DNA from 2 places in the Erwinia sp. BNK-24-b genome. Region 1 is predicted to be linked to the other one. Evidence: predicted binding sites of a transcription regulator. Region 1 holds the regulator's gene; the other holds the start of a gene.

Region 1 (5,032 bases):
ATGCGACAAAATCCATTTTCCCTCTGGCGCGCTACTCGCAGGAGAGTGATAAGTGGTTACCGCCAGCCGCCGTCGGCTATAACACGCCCGTGATAGATGCGGCAACGCAGCAGCGGCACTTCGCCGCGTTAAAGGCGCGCTATTTTGGTACGGGGGAAAAAGATAGATCCCCCTGGAACCCGCTCTATATCGATAAAATTATCGCGACGCATGCAGCCAGGGATGCGATTAACCAGGTCGCGGACACTTACTTAACCAGTAGTGCAAAAAGCTACGGGCTGAATTTTCGCGTGCTTCCTCAGTCATGGAAGGATGCGGTCAAAGCGAATATAACCGTCTCCGTCACTGACGAAAGTGCAGGACGCTCTATTGCCGTCAGAGAAACCTTGCTCAGGGCATTGCCAACCAGCGATCCGGCTTTTGATGACCCAGGACGAGCCGGACAGGGCTATCCTTTTGACAATTTACAGGTATCAGCAATTCGGGCAGGTACGCCGCTTTATACTTTAGCAACCAGTAAAGACAGAGCCTGGCAGTATATTGTCTCCCCCACGCTAATGGGCTGGGTTAAGAGTGACGACGTCGCCACGGTCGATGAAATGTTTGTCACCCGCTGGCGCGGGCTGGCGCAGCAGCAGCTGGCCAGCGCGGTTAGAGAGCCCGTCTCTGTCGCGACAGAAAACCGTTTCTATTTTATCGCGCGTCCCGGCACTATCCTGCCGCTTCAGCAGCAAAACGGGCAGCCTCGCATTGCTGTTCCGGTCAAAACGGCGGATGGCAAGGCCGAAATCAGCTGGGTTAACACAGAACAGCAAGATTTTGCCCCCATGCCGCTGCCAATGACTCCTGCCAATATCGCCAGGTTAATCAAGTCGATGCAGGGCAAACCTTATGGCTGGGGACAATTCAATTTCTATAACGACTGTTCCGCCGAGATGCGTAGCCTGATGATGCCGTTTGGTCTGTTTCTGCCGCGCGATTCCTCTGAGCAAGCCGCAAGCGGTCGCGTGGTCGATGTGAGCAAGCTGAGTCCCGCCGCCCGGCTGGATTATCTGGTGAAAAACGGCAGGCCGTTCACTACGCTGATTCATATTGACGGCCACATTATGCTGTATATCGGCAATACCGAACTCGACGGCAAGCTTGTTCCCATGACTTACCAGAACATGTGGGGATTGCATACGCAAAGCCACGAAGGACGAAGTATTATCGGCGGCGCCGTCTTCTTCCCTTTGCTTACCCACTACCCGGAAGACAAAGATCTGACTTCACTGGCCGCTAAACCATTATTCGCACTTACCTTTATCGAATAAGCCGCCGTTGCCCGGCTCACTACCGGGCAACAGATGACAACGAACAATAAAACGTGCTAACAATGGCGGAATAACGCTCACAGGAAATGCTTATGTCCGCCAAACATCCAGTGATTGCCGTAACCGGTTCCAGCGGCGCAGGCACCACCACCACCAGCCTGGCCTTTCGCAAAATATTTCAACAGCTTGGCCTGCACGCCGCCGAGCTGGAAGGCGACAGCTTCCATCGCTATACCCGGCCTGAAATGGACATGGCGATCCGCAAAGCGCGGGATATGGGCCGCCATATCAGCTATTTTGGGCCTGAAGCCAACGACTTCTCCCTGCTGGAACAGACCTTTGTGGAATATGGCCGCAGCGGCAGCGGTCAGTCCAGAAAATATCTGCATACCTACGACGAGGCAGTACCGTGGAACCAGGTTCCCGGTACGTTTACGCCGTGGCAGCCGCTGCCGGAACCTACCGATGTCCTGTTTTACGAAGGACTGCACGGCGGCGTGGTGACGCCGCAGAATAACGTTTCGCAGCATGTCGATCTGCTGGTTGGCGTGGTGCCGATCGTCAATCTGGAGTGGATACAAAAAATGATCCGCGACACCAGCGAACGCGGGCACTCGCGCGAGGCGGTAATGGACTCCGTAGTGCGCTCAATGGAAGATTACATTAACTTTATTACGCCACAGTTCTCCCGTACCCATATCAACTTTCAGCGCGTGCCGACGGTGGATACCTCCAATCCCTTCGCTGCGCGTGGTATTCCCTCGCTTGATGAAAGCTTTGTCGTGATCCATTTTCAGGCGCTGGAAAATATCGATTTCCCTTATCTGCTGGCGATGCTGCAGGGCGCTTTTATTTCCCATATCAATACGCTGGTGGTGCCGGGCGGCAAAATGGGTCTGGCGATGGAGCTGATCATGGGCCCGCTGGTCAAGCGGCTGATTGAAGGCAAGAAAATTAAGTAGCGCTTCCGGCTTAAGCGCGCGGCGGCTGATGCTTACCCGGGGGTAAGGATTCTCTCAAAATGGAGAATGTTGCTGCCCGCGTTGTCGCTGTCGGTGTAACAAGTTCCTCTAATTCATTTAGTTAACTTATGAAGATGTTCTGATAACTAAAACGGCAATCGGGCAGATTTCCCGCTATGCTGAAGCGAGACAACAGAAGACACCCATGCAAAGCTGTGCTACAAACAAAGCTGAATTTCGTCAGTACTCTACAAACCAGACGAAACGGGACGACATAACGAGCCCGGCACTCAACAGAGAGCCGAATAAAATTCCTGCATTGGGAAGCGCTTGACTATTTCAACGCCTGTCAGGGAACTCTGCCCCTGTATTTAGGCACGATAACAACAGAGGATAACAGCGAATGGTTCTCGGCAAACCGCAAACAGACCCGACACTTGAATGGTTCCTGTCACATTGCCATATTCATAAGTATCCATCCAAAAGTACGCTGATCCACCAGGGTGAGAAAGCAGAAACCCTTTACTACATCGTCAAAGGCGCGGTAGCGGTGTTGATCAAGGATGAAGAAGGCAAAGAGATGATCCTTTCCTACCTCAATCAGGGCGACTTTATTGGCGAGCTTGGCCTGTTTGAAGAAGGCCAGGAGCGCAGCGCCTGGGTACGAGCGAAAACTGCCTGTGAAGTGGCTGAAATCTCTTATAAAAAGTTCCGCCAGCTGATTCAGGTCAACCCTGATATCCTGATGCGTCTTTCCTCACAGATGGCGCGTCGCCTGCAGGTAACCTCAGAGAAAGTGGGCAATTTAGCTTTCCTCGATGTGACAGGTCGCATCGCGCAAACCCTGCTAAACCTGGCTAAGCAGCCGGACGCCATGACCCATCCGGACGGCATGCAGATTAAGATTACCCGTCAGGAAATTGGTCAAATCGTTGGCTGCTCGCGTGAAACCGTTGGGCGTATCCTGAAGATGCTGGAAGATCAAAATCTGATCTCCGCTCACGGTAAAACTATCGTTGTCTACGGCACACGCTAAGCCGTTCTGAGAGTAAGGCGCAATATCGCTATTGCGCCTTTTTAGCAGATCCAGATTATGTGGCGCCGACTCATCTATCATCCCGAAGTTAACTACGCGCTGCGCCAGACGCTGGTGCTGTGCCTGCCCGTGACCGTTGGCTGGCTGCTGGGCAGTCTGCAAAATGGCCTTCTCTTCTCGCTGGTGCCTGCCTGCTGCAATATTGCCGGTCTGGACACGCCGCACAAACGCTTCTTTAAGCGCCTGCTTATCGGCGGGGGCCTGTTCGCCCTCAGCAGTTTCCTGGTGCAGTATCTGGGCGAGCATGCCGTTCCGTTGCCCGCTATCCTGTTTTTTATGGCGCTGCTGCTGGGCGTGACCGGCGAAATCAGCCCGCTACACGGCAGACTGCTGCCCGGCGCCTTAATTGCCGGGATTTTTACCCTCAGCCTTGCGGGACGCATGCCGATCTGGGAGCCGCCTTCGCTCTATATCCTGGGCACCGTCTGGTACGGCGTTTTTAACTGGTTCTGGTTCTGGCTGTGGAAAGAGCAGCCGATGCGGGAAACGCTGAGCCTGCTTTACCGCGAGCTGGCTGACTATTGCGAAGCCAAATATACGCTGCTCACCAAACTGACCGACCCGGAAAAAGCGCTGCCGCCGCTGCTGGCTCGTCAGCAAAAGGCGGTCGATCTGATTACCACCTGCTATCAGCAGATGCACATGCTCTCCGCCAGCAATGACAATCATCACAAACGGCTGACCCGTGCTTTCCAGGTAGCGCTGGATTTGCAGGAGCATATCGCCGTCAGCCTGCACCAGCCGGAAGAGGTGCAGAAGCTGGTCGAACAAAGTCATGCTGAAGCCGTGATCCGCTGGAATGCGCTGACCATCGCCGCCCGTTTGCGGGAGCTTGCTGATAATATCCTGTATCACCAGCTACCTGAGCGTTTCAGCATGGAGAAACAGCTGCGGGCGCTGGAAAAAATCGCCCGTCAGCATCCTGCCAATCCGGTGGGTAATTTTTGCGCTTATCACTTTAACCGCATCGCCCGCGTGTTACGAACCCAGCGGCCGCTCTATCAGCGCGATTTAATGGCCGACAGGCAAAAACGGCTGCCGCTGCTGCCCGCTATTAAAAGCTATCTGTCCCTGAAGTCCGCGGCGCTGCGTACCGCAGCCAGATTTGCCGTGATGCTCGCTTTCGCCAGTTCGCTGGCCCTGTTCTTTAATCTGCCCAAGCCCTACTGGATACTGATGACGGTGATGTTCGTCAGCCAGAACGGCTACAGCGCGACCAGGGTAAGGATCCAGCACCGTGCGCTGGGCACGCTTGCCGGACTGGTTATCGCCGCCCTGACGCTACGGTTTCAGGTGCCGGAATCGGCCGTGCTGCTGGTGATGCTAACGCTGACGCTGGCTGGCTATCTGGTTATTCGTAAATTTTACGGCCTGGCGATGATTGGCTTTACCGTCACGGCGGTCTATTCACTGCAGCTGCTGGCGCTGAACGGTGCCGATTTTCTACTGCCGCGCCTGCTGGATACGCTGATGGGTTGCCTGATCGCCTTCGGCGGCATGGTCTGGCTCTGGCCGCAGTGGCAGAGCGGCCTGCTGCGACAGAACGCCCACGACGCGCTGGAAACCTATCAGGAAGCTTTACGGCAGCTGCTGGGCAACGAACAGGATCCGCAAAAGCTGGCATGGCAACGCATGCGGGTTAATCAGGCGCACAATGCGCT
Region 2 (5,032 bases), 2.1 Mb from region 1:
GCAGGCGGAAGCGGTCGCCCATGTCGATAACGCTGGCGTTTACCGCGCGGCCGGCTGGCGTAGAGAAAATCATGCGTGCCGGATCCGCTTTGCCGCCGATGCCCAGATACTGTACATCAATCAGTGGACGCGCTTCGCGGGCGATAGAAGGGCAAACCTCCAGCATGTGCGATCCCAGCACCAGCTCGTTACCTGGCGAGAAGTGATAGGTGTAATCCTCCATAAAAGAGGTACCGCCCGGTAAGCCGGTCGCCATTACTTTGAAAATATGCAGCAGCGCGGCGGTTTTCCAGTCGCCTTCACCGGCAAAGCCGTAGCCCTGGCCCATCAGGCGCTGTACCGCCAGGCCCGGCAGCTGCGTCATGCCGTGCAGGGTCTGGAAGTTGGTCGTAAACGCCATGCAGCCTTCAGCCTGTAAAAAGCTTTTCAGGCCCAGCTCAATTTTGGCCGCATCCAGCACGTTCTGCCGCTTATCGCCGTTAACCGCGGCCGCAGGCGTGAAGTCGTACAGGCTTTCATATTCATCGACCAGAGCGTTGACGTCGCCATCGCTGATGCCGTTAATGACCTCAACCAGATCGCCCACGCCCCAGCCGTTGACGGCGTAGCCAAACTGAATCTGCGCCGCTACCTTATCACCTTCCGTTACCGCCACTTCCCGCATGTTATCGCCAAAGCGGGCAACCTTCAGCTGTGCGCTGGCCTGTTTAGCGGCGGCGGCGCGCATCCATTTACCTATGCGCTCTTGCGCGGTTTTGTCCTGCCAGTGGCCGGTAATGACGCTGTGTGGCAGCCGCATCCGCGCGCCGATAAAGCCGAACTCCCGGCCGCCGTGCGCCGTCTGGTTCAGGTTCATAAAGTCCATATCCATGCTGTCCCACGGGATCTCCGCGTTAAACTGGGTATGGAACTGCAACAGCGGCTTGTTCAGCACCGACAGGCCGCCAATCCACATTTTGGCGGGCGAAAAGGTGTGCAGCCAGGTAATAATCCCCAGGCACTCTTCGGCATAATTGGCCTCGCGGCAGAGCGCCAGCGCCTCGTCCGGGCTTTTTACCAGCGGCTTCAGCTGTAGCCGGAAAGGCAGATTGCCTTGCTGGTTAAGCCCGTCCACTACCTGCTGTGCGTGCTGCTCCACCTGACGAAGCGTTTCCGCGCCGTACAGATGCTGAGTACCAATAACAAACCAGACGCTGAGCGCGTTGAGCTGAGCCATAATTTCTCCTTAACTGTTGAGCTGGCGCGGGGCGAACTGCGGTTCGGCCACTTCGCACCATTGAAGGTAACGCTGATAGAGCTGCTGATAGCGCTCGACGCGGCTGGCGTCAGGCTGCAGCGTAACGGCAATCGGGCTGGCCATTTTTTGCTGGGCGGCGGGTACGTCGGCATAGACGCCAGCGGCCACGGCGGCAAAAATGGCGGCGCCAAGCGCACAGCATTCATCTGAGGTGACGATATCCAGCGGGCGGTTCATCACGTCGCAGCAAACCTGCATGATGGCCGGGGACTTACGGGCAATACCGCCCAGCGTCAGGATGTTTTCTACCGGAATAGACTGACGCTCAAAACATTCCATAATGGCGCGTGCGCCAAAGGCGGTCGCGGCGATAAAGCCGCCAAACAGCGTCGGCGCATCGGTACCCAGATTTAAATCGGTAATCACACCCTGGAGGCGCTGGTTAGCGAAAGGGGTGCGGCGACCGTTAAACCAGTCGAGCACTACCGGCAAATGGTCTAACTGCGGATCGGCTGCCCAAGCTTTGGTCAGCTCGTTAAGTAAATTTTTCTGCACGTTTTGCAGCTCCTGCTGCAAATGCGGCTGCTGCGCGGCGGCCTGCACCAGCGGCCAGCTAAGCAGACGGCTGAACCAGGCATACATATCGCCAAAGGCCGACTGGCCCGCCTCCAGACCGATCATGTCCGGCACGACGCTGCCGTTAACCTGACCGCAGATCCCTTCAATAGCGCGATCGCCAACGCGTTCGACGTCGGCAATCAGGATGTCGCAGGTAGAAGTGCCGATGACTTTCACCAGCGTATAAGGCGTTGCGCCAGCGCCGACCGCGCCCATATGACAGTCGAACTCGCCGCCGGAGATCATGACGGTAGTCGGCAGGCCAAGGCGTGCCGCCCAGTCAGCGGTAATCTGGCCAACGGGCTGCTCGGCCGTCCAGGTTTCCGTGAACATGGGGGTATCAAGATGTTCCGTCAGTACCGGGTCCAGCGCGTTGAAAAATTCCGCGCCAGGCAGGCCACCCCAGGCGGGATGCCACAGTGATTTATGACCGGCGGCGCAGCGGCCCCGGCGAATGGCTTCAGGTTTGGTGGTGCCGCTAAGCAAAGCCGGTACCCAGTCACAAAGTTCTACCCATGAAACTGCCGCTTCGCGTACCGCACGATCTTCACGGCTGACGTGCAGGATTTTTGCCCAAAACCATTCAGAAGAGTAGATGCCGCCGATAAAGCGCGAATAGTCCTCAAATTTTCCGCTGTGGCACAGGGCAGTTATCTCCTCCGCTTCTTTTATTGCCGTGTGATCTTTCCACAAGACGAACATGGCGTTGGGGTTTTCGCTGAACTCAGGGCGCAGCGCCAGCACATTGCCGTCACGATCAATCGGCGCGGGTGTTGAGCCGGTGGAATCGACGCCGATACCAACAACGCTGGCACGCTGTGCGGGAGTTAATTTAGTGACAACGTCACGAATGGCCTGCTCAAAAGCGTCAATATAGTCCTGCGGATGGTGGCGGAACTGGTTAAGACGGCTCTGGCAATAATGTCCGGCCTGCCAGCGCGGGTAGGCAACCACGCCGGTTTGCAGCTCTTTGCCGCTGGCACACTCTACGGCCAGCGCGCGCACCGAATCACTGCCAAAGTCCAGACCTATGGTGATGGCTTCCAACTGCATTTTTCTCTCCAGGCGGTCAACAATGTTATGACTACCCTAAGAAATCGGCTGGCCAGGGGGTTAGGCTATGCCCGCTGCAAATATGTACTTTTCTGTCGTTAGCTGGCGATTTGTGACCGGCTTCAAATGTTTGATTTGTGTTAAATTTGCTAAATATATGGATCAATCTGCTAATAACTCAGGGTGTGATAACGCTCTCTATTTCTCCCTCTTTTTCGCTATACAACTAGCGCTACCCGGCGCAGATAAGATGTTGTCGCGCTGTACATACTGGCGTTTCTAAGCCGTAAGCCGTTACTGATACCGTTTACACTAAACCGCTAAAAAGCGGGCACTGAGCCGGAGAGCCTCATGCACAAAATCACTCAGGCGTTAGCCATCGCAGGCCTCGCCGCCGTTATGTCACATTCAGCTATTGCCGACACGATGAAACTGGGGTTTCTGGTAAAGCAGCCGGAAGAACCCTGGTTCCAGACCGAATGGAAATTTGCCGATAAAGCGGGCAAAGAAATGGGGTTTGAGGTAATTAAAATTGCTGTTCCCGACGGCGAAAAAACCCTGAACGCTATCGATAGTCTGGCGGCCAGCGGCGCGAAAGGTTTTGTTATCTGCACGCCCGATCCCAAACTGGGCTCCGCTATCGTTGCTAAAGCACGTAGCTACGATCTCAAGGTTATCGCCGTGGACGATCAGTTTGTCACCGCCAAAGGCAAGCCGATGGATACCGTGCCGCTGGTGATGATGGCGGCGACAAAAATCGGCGAGCGTCAGGGCCAGGAACTCTATAAGGAGATGAAAAAGCGCGGCTGGGAAGCGAAAGATACCGGCGTAATGGCGATTACGGCCGACGAGCTGGACACCGCCCGTCGCCGTACCTCCGGCTCGATGGACGCGCTGAAAGCGGCAGGCTTCCCGGCGGCACAAATCTATAAAGTCCCGACCAAATCAAACGACATTCCCGGCGCTTTTGATGCCGGTAACTCGCTGCTGGTTCAGCATCCGCAGGTAAAACACTGGCTGATTGTCGGCATGAACGATAACACCGTGCTGGGCGGCGTGCGTGCGACTGAAGGCCAGGGCTTTAAAGCGCCGGACGTTATCGGCATTGGCATTAACGGGGTGGATGCGATTAGCGAACTGTCAAAAGGCCAGGCAACCGGCTTCTATGGTTCATTGCTGCCAAGCCCGGACGTGCACGGTTATAAAAGTATCCAGATGCTCTACAACTGGGTAACCAAAGACGCCGAGCCGCCGAAGTTCACCGAAGTGACCGACGTGGTGTTAATCACCCGCGACAACTTTAAAACCGAGCTGGCTAAAAAAGGCCTGATGTAGCAGAGCAGGGCCGTGCGCGGCCCCAACGCAACCCTTGTCGGAGTAACAACCATGCCATCTCCGTATCTGAGCTTTCACGGCATTGCCAAAAGCTTTCCCGGCGTAAAGGCGTTGACGGATATCAGTTTCGACTGTGAGGCCGGACAAATTCACGCGCTGATGGGCGAAAACGGCGCGGGAAAATCGACGCTGCTGAAAATCCTTAGCGGCAGCTATCAGCCAACCAGCGGCGAAATCCGCCTGAAAGGCCAGCCGGTTAACTTTAACAATACGCTCGACGCGCTGAACGCGGGCGTCGCTATCATCTACCAGGAACTGCATCTGGTGCCGGAAATGTCGATAGCGGAAAACATCTATCTCGGGCAGCTGCCGCAGCGCGCGGGCTTTGTGAACCGTTCATTGCTGCGTTACGAAGCCGGTCTCCAGCTGAAAAATTTAGGGATGGATATCAACCCCGATACGCCGCTGAAGTCGCTGTCGCTGGGCCAGTGGCAGATGGTCGAGATCGCCAAAGCGCTGGCAAGAAATGCCAAAGTTATTGCGTTTGACGAACCGACCAGTTCGCTCTCCGCCCGCGAAATTGAGCATCTGTTTCGCGTTATTCGCCAGCTGCGGGATGAAGGAAAGGTGGTGCTGTACGTTTCGCACCGTATGGAAGAGATTTTTGCGCTTAGCGACGCCATCACCGTATTTAAAGACGGCCGCTACGTGCGTACTTTCCAGGACGTGGCGTCAACCAGCCATGACCAGCTGGTGGCGGCCATGGTCGGACGCGATATTGGCGATATC

What was found. The regulator CRP, encoded in region 1, controls carbon source genes, mostly activating them, when cyclic AMP is high. The targets are predictions, from matches to a motif close to ATGTGANNNNNNTCACAT.
Region 2: ACMGGR_RS10725 (arabinose ABC transporter substrate-binding protein) is a predicted target of CRP. The motif match lies at 3,019-3,036, and genes of this name have one in related genera.

What each region holds. Positions count from the first base shown of each region.
Region 1 covers NZ_CP179901.1:269,194-274,225, reverse strand. Annotated here, with positions in the region: gene ACMGGR_RS01195 (SH3 domain-containing protein) at 1-1,313, shown strand, start outside; gene ACMGGR_RS01190 (phosphoribulokinase) at 1,406-2,275, shown strand; gene crp (cAMP-activated global transcriptional regulator CRP) at 2,679-3,311, shown strand; gene ACMGGR_RS01180 (YccS/YhfK family putative transporter) at 3,369-5,032, shown strand, end outside.
Region 2 covers NZ_CP179901.1:2,401,590-2,406,621, reverse strand. Annotated here, with positions in the region: gene araA (L-arabinose isomerase) at 1-1,216, opposite strand, end outside; gene ACMGGR_RS10730 (ribulokinase) at 1,226-2,908, opposite strand; gene ACMGGR_RS10725 (arabinose ABC transporter substrate-binding protein) at 3,260-4,243, shown strand; gene araG (L-arabinose ABC transporter ATP-binding protein AraG) at 4,295-5,032, shown strand, end outside.